DNA from 2 places in the Brevundimonas sp. EAKA genome. Region 2 is predicted to be linked to the other one. Evidence: predicted binding sites of a transcription regulator. Region 2 holds the regulator's gene; the other holds the start of a gene.

Region 1 (3,968 bases), on a different contig from region 2:
TCCCGCCCTTTTGCATTCTCAGCCGGGTTGGCTTGGACTTAGAAGTCCATGCCGCCCATGCCGCCCATTCCACCCATGTCGGGGGCCGAGGAGCCGCCCTTCTTGGGGGCGTCGGCGACGGCGGCTTCGGTCGTGATCAGGATCGAGGCCACCGAGGCGGCGTCGGTCAGGGCGGTGCGAACCACCTTGGCCGGGTCGATCACGCCCATGGCGACCAGGTCGCCGTACTCTTCCGTCTGGGCGTTGAAGCCGTAGGTGGCGGAGCTGTTTTCCAGCACCTTGCCCACGACGATCGAGCCTTCGACGCCGGCGTTTTCCACGATCTGACGGATCGGGGCCTGGATGGCGCGACGGATGATGGCGATGCCGGCGGTCTGGTCGGCGTTGTCGCCGGTCAGGCCGTCAAGCGCCTTGGTCGCCTTCAGCAGGGCGATGCCGCCGCCCGGGACGATGCCTTCTTCAACGGCTGCACGCGTGGCGTTCAGGGCGTCGTCGACGCGGTCCTTCTTTTCCTTCACTTCGACTTCGGTCGAGCCGCCGACGCGGATGACGGCGACGCCGCCGGCCAGCTTGGCCAGACGTTCCTGCAGCTTTTCCTTGTCGTAGTCCGAGGTGGTGTCCTCGATCTGGCGCTTGATCTGGCCGATGCGGGCCTCGATCTCTTCCTTGCCGCCGACGCCGTCCACGATGGTGGTGTCGTCCTTGGTGATCGTGACCTTCTTGGCCTTGCCGAGCATGTCGATCGTGACGTTCTCAAGCTTGACGCCCAGGTTCTCCGAGATGACCTGGCCGCCGGTCAGGATGGCGATGTCTTCCAGCATGGCCTTGCGGCGATCGCCGAAGCCCGGAGCCTTGACGGCGGCGACGCGCAGGCCGCCCCGCAGCTTGTTGACCACCAGGGTGGCCAGGGCCTCGCCTTCGATGTCCTCGGCGATGATCACCAGCGGACGGCCCGATTGCACGACGGCTTCCAGGATCGGCAGCATGGCCTGCAGCGACGACAGCTTCTTCTCGAACAGCAGGATCAGGGGCTCTTCGAGTTGAACCTCCATCTTGTCGGCGTTGGTGATGAAGTAGGGCGACAGGTAGCCGCGGTCGAACTGCATGCCTTCGACGACGTCCAGCTCGGTCTCGGCGGTCTTGGCTTCTTCAACCGTGATGACGCCTTCGTTGCCGACCTTGGCCATGGCCTTGGCGATCATTTCGCCGACTTCAGCGTCGCCGTTGGCCGAGATGGTGCCGACCTGGGCGATCTCGGAGTTGTTCTCGACCTTCTTGGCCGAGGCCTTGATGTCGGCGAGGACGGCGGTGACGGCCTTGTCGATGCCGCGCTTCAGATCCATCGGGTTCATGCCGGCGGCGACGGCCTTGAGGCCTTCCTGCACGATCGATTGCGCCAGGACGGTTGCGGTGGTGGTGCCGTCGCCCGCCTTGTCGTTCGTCTTCGAAGCGACTTCGCGGATCATCTGGGCGCCCATGTTCTCGAAGGCGTCTTCCAGCTCGATCTCTTTGGCGACCGACACGCCGTCCTTGGTCGAGCGCGGGGCGCCGAAGGACTTCTGGATCACGACGTTGCGGCCCTTGGGACCGAGCGTCACCTTGACGGCGTTGGCGAGCACGTTGACGCCGCGCAGCATCTTGTCGCGCGCGTCGGTGTTGAACTGTACGATTTTAGCGGCCATGCGGGCAGCTCCTTGAATGAGTGGTTAGTGACGAGTGGCGAGTGGCGAGTGAAGTGCAGAGTCGCGGGACAATGAGCCGGTATCGGCTCCTCTCGTCACTCGCCACCCGTCACTCGCCACTGGCGTTCTGAGCGTCAGCTCAGGACGCCGAGGACGTCCGACTCTTTCATGATGATCAGGTCGTCGCCGTCGATCTTCACTTCCGTGCCCGACCACTTGCCGAACAGGATGCGGTCGCCGGCCTTCAGTTCCAGGGCGTTGACCTTGCCGGATTCGTCACGAACGCCGGGGCCGACGGAGACGACTTCGCCTTCCTGCGGCTTTTCCTTGGCGGTGTCGGGGATGATGATCCCGCCCTTGGTCTTGGATTCTTCTTCAACGCGCTTGACCAGCACGCGGTCGCCGAGCGGACGAAACGCCATCGGTTCTCTCCTTATGTACCCCCCGGACGGGGGCGACTTGAAAACGGTGGGTCAGCCTCTCTTCGATCACCGTTTTGGCAGCCGACCGGTGAGAGTGCTAACGCGATCGGGAGTTAGTCAGAGCAGGGGCCAGCGTCAAGCGGGGCGGCCGGGGGGGTCTGCGAAACTTCCGCGACAAGTGAACCGAAAATGAATGGCGGGCTCCGAGGACGTTCAAGCGGGGGCTGGCAGAACCGTCTCGACGCTGGATGCATTTCCTTCCTCGGAAACGCGGACCCGGCCCGAAAAATAAAAGGAGACGACCATGTCCAAGATGTTGAAGATCACCGCCGCCGTCGCCGCTCCTGTCGTCGCCATGGGCCTGATGGCCGCCCCGGCCTCGGCGCAATCCCGTGACCGCGACCGCGACGACACCGCCCGCAACGCCCTGATCGGCGCGGCCGTCGGGGGCCTGGCCGGCGCCATCTACGGCAACGGCGACGGTCGTTATATCGCCGGCGGCGCCCTGGGCGGCGCGGCCATCGGCGCCGTGGCCTCCTCCTCGAACCGGGGTTCGGGCTGCGAATATTATCGCGGCGGCCAGTGCTACCGGAACCAGGGCCACTGGGAGCGGGAACACGGCATCAACAGCCGGGATCCGCGCTGGGAGCAGCGCCGCGACTATCGCGACTATCGTCGGGACCAGCGTTATGACCGCCGGGATGACCGTCGCGACTACCGCTACGACCGCCGCTGGTAGGCGACGGATCCGATGAAGAAGGGCGTCCTGCGGGGCGCCCTTTTTGTTAAGCCGCGTCCTGGCGCGCGCCCCAGTGCGGGAAGGGATCCTCCAGCCTGGACCAGCCCTTGGGCCCGCGCTCCATCTCGAACCGGGTCAGCAGGGCGGCGTCGAACATCGAGGTCAGCAGGTCGCGGTTCATGTCCTTGCCGATCAGGACGATCTCCTGACGGCGGTCGCCATAGGGCTGACGCCAGACCGCCTCGATCGCCTTCAGCCATTCGGGATTGTCGTCGGGCCAGCGATCGCGCGGGGCCGAGGCCCACCACAGGCCGCCCCATTCGTGTTCCGTCACCGCCCCGGCCTGGCTCCAGGACCCGACATAATCCATCCGGCTGGCCAGCCAGAAGAAGCCCTTGGAGCGCCAGACGCCGGGCCATTCGCGGTTCAGCAGGTCGTGGAAGCGCCGGGGGTGGAACGGTCTGCGCGCCCGATAGACGAAGGTGGAGACGCCGTATTCCTCGGTCTCGGGCGTCACCTCGCCGCGCAGGGCCTGGGACCAGCCGGCGGCCTGTTCCGCCTGCTCCATGTCGAACAGGCCCGTGCCGATCACCTGATCCAGAGGCACGGCGCCCCGCACCGCCTCAAGGATCCGGGCGCGGGGATTGAACTGGGTCATCATCGCCTTCAGCGTCCCGAGTTGGACCGCGTCGAGCAGATCGCACTTGTTCAGCACGATGACGTCGGCGAACTCGATCTGGTCGATCAGCAGATTGGCGACCGTGCGCTCGTCGTCCTCGCCCAGATGTTCGCCACGGGTCTTCAGTCGGTCGGTCGAGGGATAGTCGCGGTGGAAGTTGAAGGCGTCGACCACCGTGACCATGGTGTCGATCCGGGCCAGGTCCGACAGGCTGAAGCCGTCCTCGTCGCGGAAGTCGAAGGTGGCGGCGACCGGCATGGGTTCGGAAATTCCGGTGGATTCGATCAGCAGACAATCGAACCGACCCTCGCGCGCCAGCTTGCCGACCTCGATCAGCAGATCCTCGCGCAGGGTGCAGCAGATACAGCCGTTGGACATCTCCACCAGCCGTTCCTCGGTCCGCGACAGGTCCGCGCCGCCGCCGTCGCGCACCAGGGCGGCGTCGA
Region 2 (4,405 bases):
CCCCTATGTCGCGAACGACAGCCACGGAACCCTGGTGTCGGGGGTGATCGCCTCGAACTTCAACGGACTGGGTTCGGTCGGCGTGGCCTATGAATCGACCATACTGTCGATCCGCACCGACATCTCCGACTGTAAAGATGAGGACGACGACGTCTGTTTCAGCAGTTCAGACCTGGTCCGGGCCCTGGACTTCGCCGTGGCCAACGGGGTTAAGATCATCAACATGTCCCTGGGCGGCGACGGTCGGCTGGGCTCCGCCTTCGAGGCGGCCCTGTTGCGCGCGGTCGATTCCGGGGCGGTCATCGTCGCCTCGTCGGGCAATGACGGCGAGGCCAATCCCGGCTGGCCTGCGCAATATGCGGTGGATCCCCGGTTCTCCGGCTCTGTCATCGCCGTCGGTTCGCACGGCGAGACCAATGTCATGTCCAGCTTTTCGAACCGCGCGGGGGCCACGGCCGCCGCCTATATTTCCGCGCCGGGCGAGGACGTCATCACCGGCTGCGACGGGACCCGCTGCTGGCGGATCAACGGCACCTCCTTCTCGGCGCCCCATGTCTCGGGCGCCCTGGCCCTGCTGATGGACGCCTTCCCCAATCTTTCGGCGCGTCAGGCCCTGGCCATCCTTCTCGACACGGCGCGCGACGCCGGGGACGCAGGGACCGACATCGTCTACGGCCGGGGCTTGCTGGACTTGGCCAACGCCTTCCGGCCGGTGGGAACGAGCTCGACCCCGATGGCCGACGGAGGCTCCATCGTCGCCGAGACCGAGCCGGGCAGTTTCGTCGGCCCCGCCTTCGGCGACGCCTTCTCGCGCCAGACCGCCCTGGGGACCGTCCTGTTCGACGGTTATGACCGGATGTTCGCGGTCCAGCTGGGCGGGGCCTATCCGACGGCGCCGAGCCGCTCGTATCAGGCCGCGCCGTTCGCGCCGAGCCGGACGGCGACGACCCGGCTGGCCCTGCCGAACGGGGGCCGCCTGAATCTGACGGCGTCCCAGCCGGTCGAGACGCCCGAGCCCATCGCTGCGCGTTATGACCTGACCGACGCGCCCTGGTTGGGCGACGAACCCCGTCAGGAGGCCATGCTGGACCTGGAGATGGGCCGGCTGAGCTTCGCCACATGGCAGGGTCGCGGCGGGGCGCGGTCGCCCTTCGACGCGGCCGGCGACGGTTTCGCCGCCCTGGCCCAGGCGGATCATGCGGCGCGCGGCGCCCTGCGGTTCGGGTCGCTGACCCTTGCGGCCGAGAGCGGGGGCGGGGACCGGCGTATGCCGCTGAGGCGGGTCGAGGCGGAGGCGTCAAGCTACAGCCGCGCCACCCTGGCCTGGCGCGGCGTGGACGGCGGCCTGTCGGTCAGCATCGGCGGCCTGGACGAGCGTCTGGGGCCCTTGGGGGCCTTCCTGCCCGGCGGATCGGACTTCGCCCTGCCGTCGCGCACCCGCTTCTATGCGGTGGGCGGCGACTGGACCCTGAGGCCCGGCCTGGCCCTGATCGGCGAGGCCGGCGTCGGCTCGACCCGGAGCGAGGGCCGGTTCCTGTCGATGGACCAGGCCGCGATCAGTTCGAACTGGCGTCTGGGCCTGCTGACAGGGTGTTCGGCGCTCTGCGACCGGATCAGCTTCACCCTGTCGCAGCCGCTGCGGATCGAAAGCGGCGCCTTCTCGGCCTGGCTGGCGGATGTGCCGGTCGAGTATTTCGATCCCCTCACCTATTCGCGCCGCAGCTTCTCGGCCACGCCGAGCGGTCGCCAGATCGATTTCATCCTCGGGGGCGAGCGGAGTCTGTGGGACGGCTCAAACCTGACGATCCAGGCCGTGGCCAGCCGTCAGCCGCGCCATGTTGCGGACGCCGCGCCGGAATTCGCCTTGATCGGCGGATGGCGGCGGAGGTTCTGAGGGGGAGTGACTGGTGAATGGTGAGTCGTGAGCAAGAGGTGAGCGGCTTGCGGAGACACCGCAGCTCACTACTCACCCCTCACCAATCACGTCCTCACATCAGGCCTTGCCGTCGAAGGTCTGGCCTTCGGGCGCGGGGGCTGCGCCATAGGGGTTGGCGCCCTGCGCGCCCGAGCCCTTGGCCGCGACCACGACCATGGCCGGGCGGATGGTGCGGCCGAACAGTTCGAAACCGGACTGCATGGTCTGGAGCACGGCGCCGCCGGGAACCGTGTCCGACGGCTGTTCGATCATGGCCTGGTGCAGATGGGGGTTGAAGGCCTCGCCGGCCTCGGGCGCGACGCGCTTCAGTCCATTGGTCTCGAACGCCTGCAGCAGGGCCTTCTGGGTCATTTCCAGACCGGTCACGAGGGCCACGGTCGGGCCGTCCGTGTCCTTGGGCGCCGCCATCAGGGCGCGCTCCAGATTGTCGGCCACGCCCAGCAGATCCTTGGCGAAGCGCTGGATGGCGAAGGCGCGGGCGTCGTTCTGCTGCGTCTCGGCGCGGCGCTTCAGGTTCTCCATCTCGGCGGCGACGCGCAGGGCGCGGTCCTTCCACTCGTCGCGCTCGGCGATGACGGCGTCCAGCGGCGCGAGATTGTCCGAGGGATCGGCGTCCAGGCCGTGTTCGGCGTTGGTTTCCGCCATGTCGGCGTCCAGTTCGTTGAAGTCGTCGTTAAGGGGCTTGTCGCTCACTTGTCGTTCCCGTCCAGCATCCGGCCCAGCACCCGGGCGGTATAGTCCACCAACGGGATGACACGGGCGTAGTTCAATCTTGCGGGGCCTATGACGCCGATGGCGCCCAGGACCCGCTGTCGGCCGCTCATATAGGGCGCCGCGATCACGGCGGAACCCGAAAGTGAAAACAACCGCGTTTCGGCGCCGATGAAAATCCGCACGCCTTGCGCCGCATCCACCCCGTCCAGCAGGCCGATCAGTTGTTCCTTCTGCTCCAGGTCGTCGAACAGGACCCGCACCCGCTCCAGATCCGCCAGCCCCTCGCCGTCCTGCAACAGATTGGCGCGGCCGCGCACGATCAGGGCGCGCTCGCGGTCCGGGCCGCCGGACCAGGCGGCGAATCCGTCCTCGACCAGGCGGGCGGCGGTCTGGTCCAGTTCGCGCCGGGCGATCTCCAGTTCCTGGGTCATCTCGCGCTTGGCGTCGGCGAAGGGGCGGCCGCGCAGGCGGGCGTTGAGGAAGTTGGAGGCCTCCACCAGGGTGGAGGGCGTGACTCCCGCCGCCAGGGTCATGATCCGGTTCTCGACCGTGCCGTCGTCGGCGACGATGACGGCCAGGGCCTGATCCCCGCCCAGGGCGACGAACTCCACGTGTTTGACGCCGGACTCGCGCACCGGGCTGGACACCACGCCCGCGCCGCCCGCCAGGCCCGACAACAGGTTCGACGCCTCGTCCAGAGCGGATTCGAAGTTGCGGCCGCGCCCGGCCAGCCGGCCGTCGATCTCGCGCCGCTCCTCCTTCGTCAGGTCGCCGACCTCCAGCAGGCCGTCGACGAACAGGCGCAGGCCCGCATGGGTCGGGATCCGCCCCGCCGATGTATGGGGCGCAGCCAGCAGCCCGGCCAGGGTCAGGTCCTGCATCGTATTGCGGATCGAGGCCGGCGACAGGGCGATCCCGCCCAGCGACAGGGTGCGCGATCCCACCGGCTCGCCCGTCTCCAGATAGGATTCGACGATGCGCCGGAAGATGTCGCGTGCGCGCGCATCCAGACCCGCCAGCCCCGCAAAGGACTGGGCGCCGTCGAAGGGCGGGGTTTTGGGGGCATACAGGCTCACGGTTTCAGGATAAGCACCGCAGCCCCCGCTTCCAAGGACTCATCTCAATGCGCCATTCGCAACGCACCGACGATCAACTGCGTCCCGTGACCATCGAGACCGGCGTCAACCGCTACGCCGAGGGCTCGTGCCTGATCACCTTCGGCCATACCAAGGTCCTGGTGACGGCCTCGGTCGAGGAGACCATCCCCGGCTGGATGCGCGGCAAGGGCCAGGGCTGGGTCACGGCCGAATACGGCATGCTGCCCCGCGCCACCCACACCCGCGGCCGCCGCGAGGCCGCCGCCGGCAAACAGACGGGCCGGACGCAGGAGATCCAGCGCCTGATCGGCCGCTCGCTACGCGCCGTCGTCGATCTAAAGGCCCTGGGCGAACGTCAGGTGGTGCTGGACTGCGACGTCATCCAGGCCGACGGCGGCACCCGCACCGCCTCCATCACCGGCGCCTGGGTCGCCATGGCCTCGGCCCTCAACTATCTGCGCGACGAGGGCGTGCTGAAGTCCGACCCGATCCTGGACCAGGTGGCGGCCGTCTCGTGCGGCGTCTGCGACGGCGTGCCGGTGCTGGACCTGGACTACGAAGAGGATTCCGAGGCCGAGGCCGATTCCAACTTCGTCCTGACCGGCGCGGGCCAGATCGTCGAGGTCCAGGCCACCGGCGAGAAGCGCGGCTTCTCCCG

Evidence for each region. The regulator HrcA, encoded in region 2, represses chaperone genes, less so after heat shock. The targets are predictions, from matches to a motif close to GTTAGCANTCNNNNNNNNNGANTGCTAAC.
Region 1: the regulator HrcA is predicted to act here: its motif matches at 2,178-2,206, upstream of groES (co-chaperone GroES).

The regions. Positions count from the first base shown of each region.
Region 1 is NZ_JMQR01000187.1:52-4,019, forward strand. Features, by position in the region: gene groL (chaperonin GroEL) at 39-1,682, opposite strand; gene groES (co-chaperone GroES) at 1,817-2,104, opposite strand; gene ER13_RS16340 (hypothetical protein) at 2,409-2,843, shown strand; gene zigA (zinc metallochaperone GTPase ZigA) at 2,890-3,968, opposite strand, start outside.
Region 2 is NZ_JMQR01000181.1:185-4,589, forward strand. Features, by position in the region: gene ER13_RS16175 (S8 family peptidase) at 1-1,894, shown strand, start outside; gene grpE (nucleotide exchange factor GrpE) at 1,994-2,629, opposite strand; gene hrcA (heat-inducible transcriptional repressor HrcA) at 2,626-3,720, opposite strand; gene rph (ribonuclease PH) at 3,774-4,405, shown strand, end outside.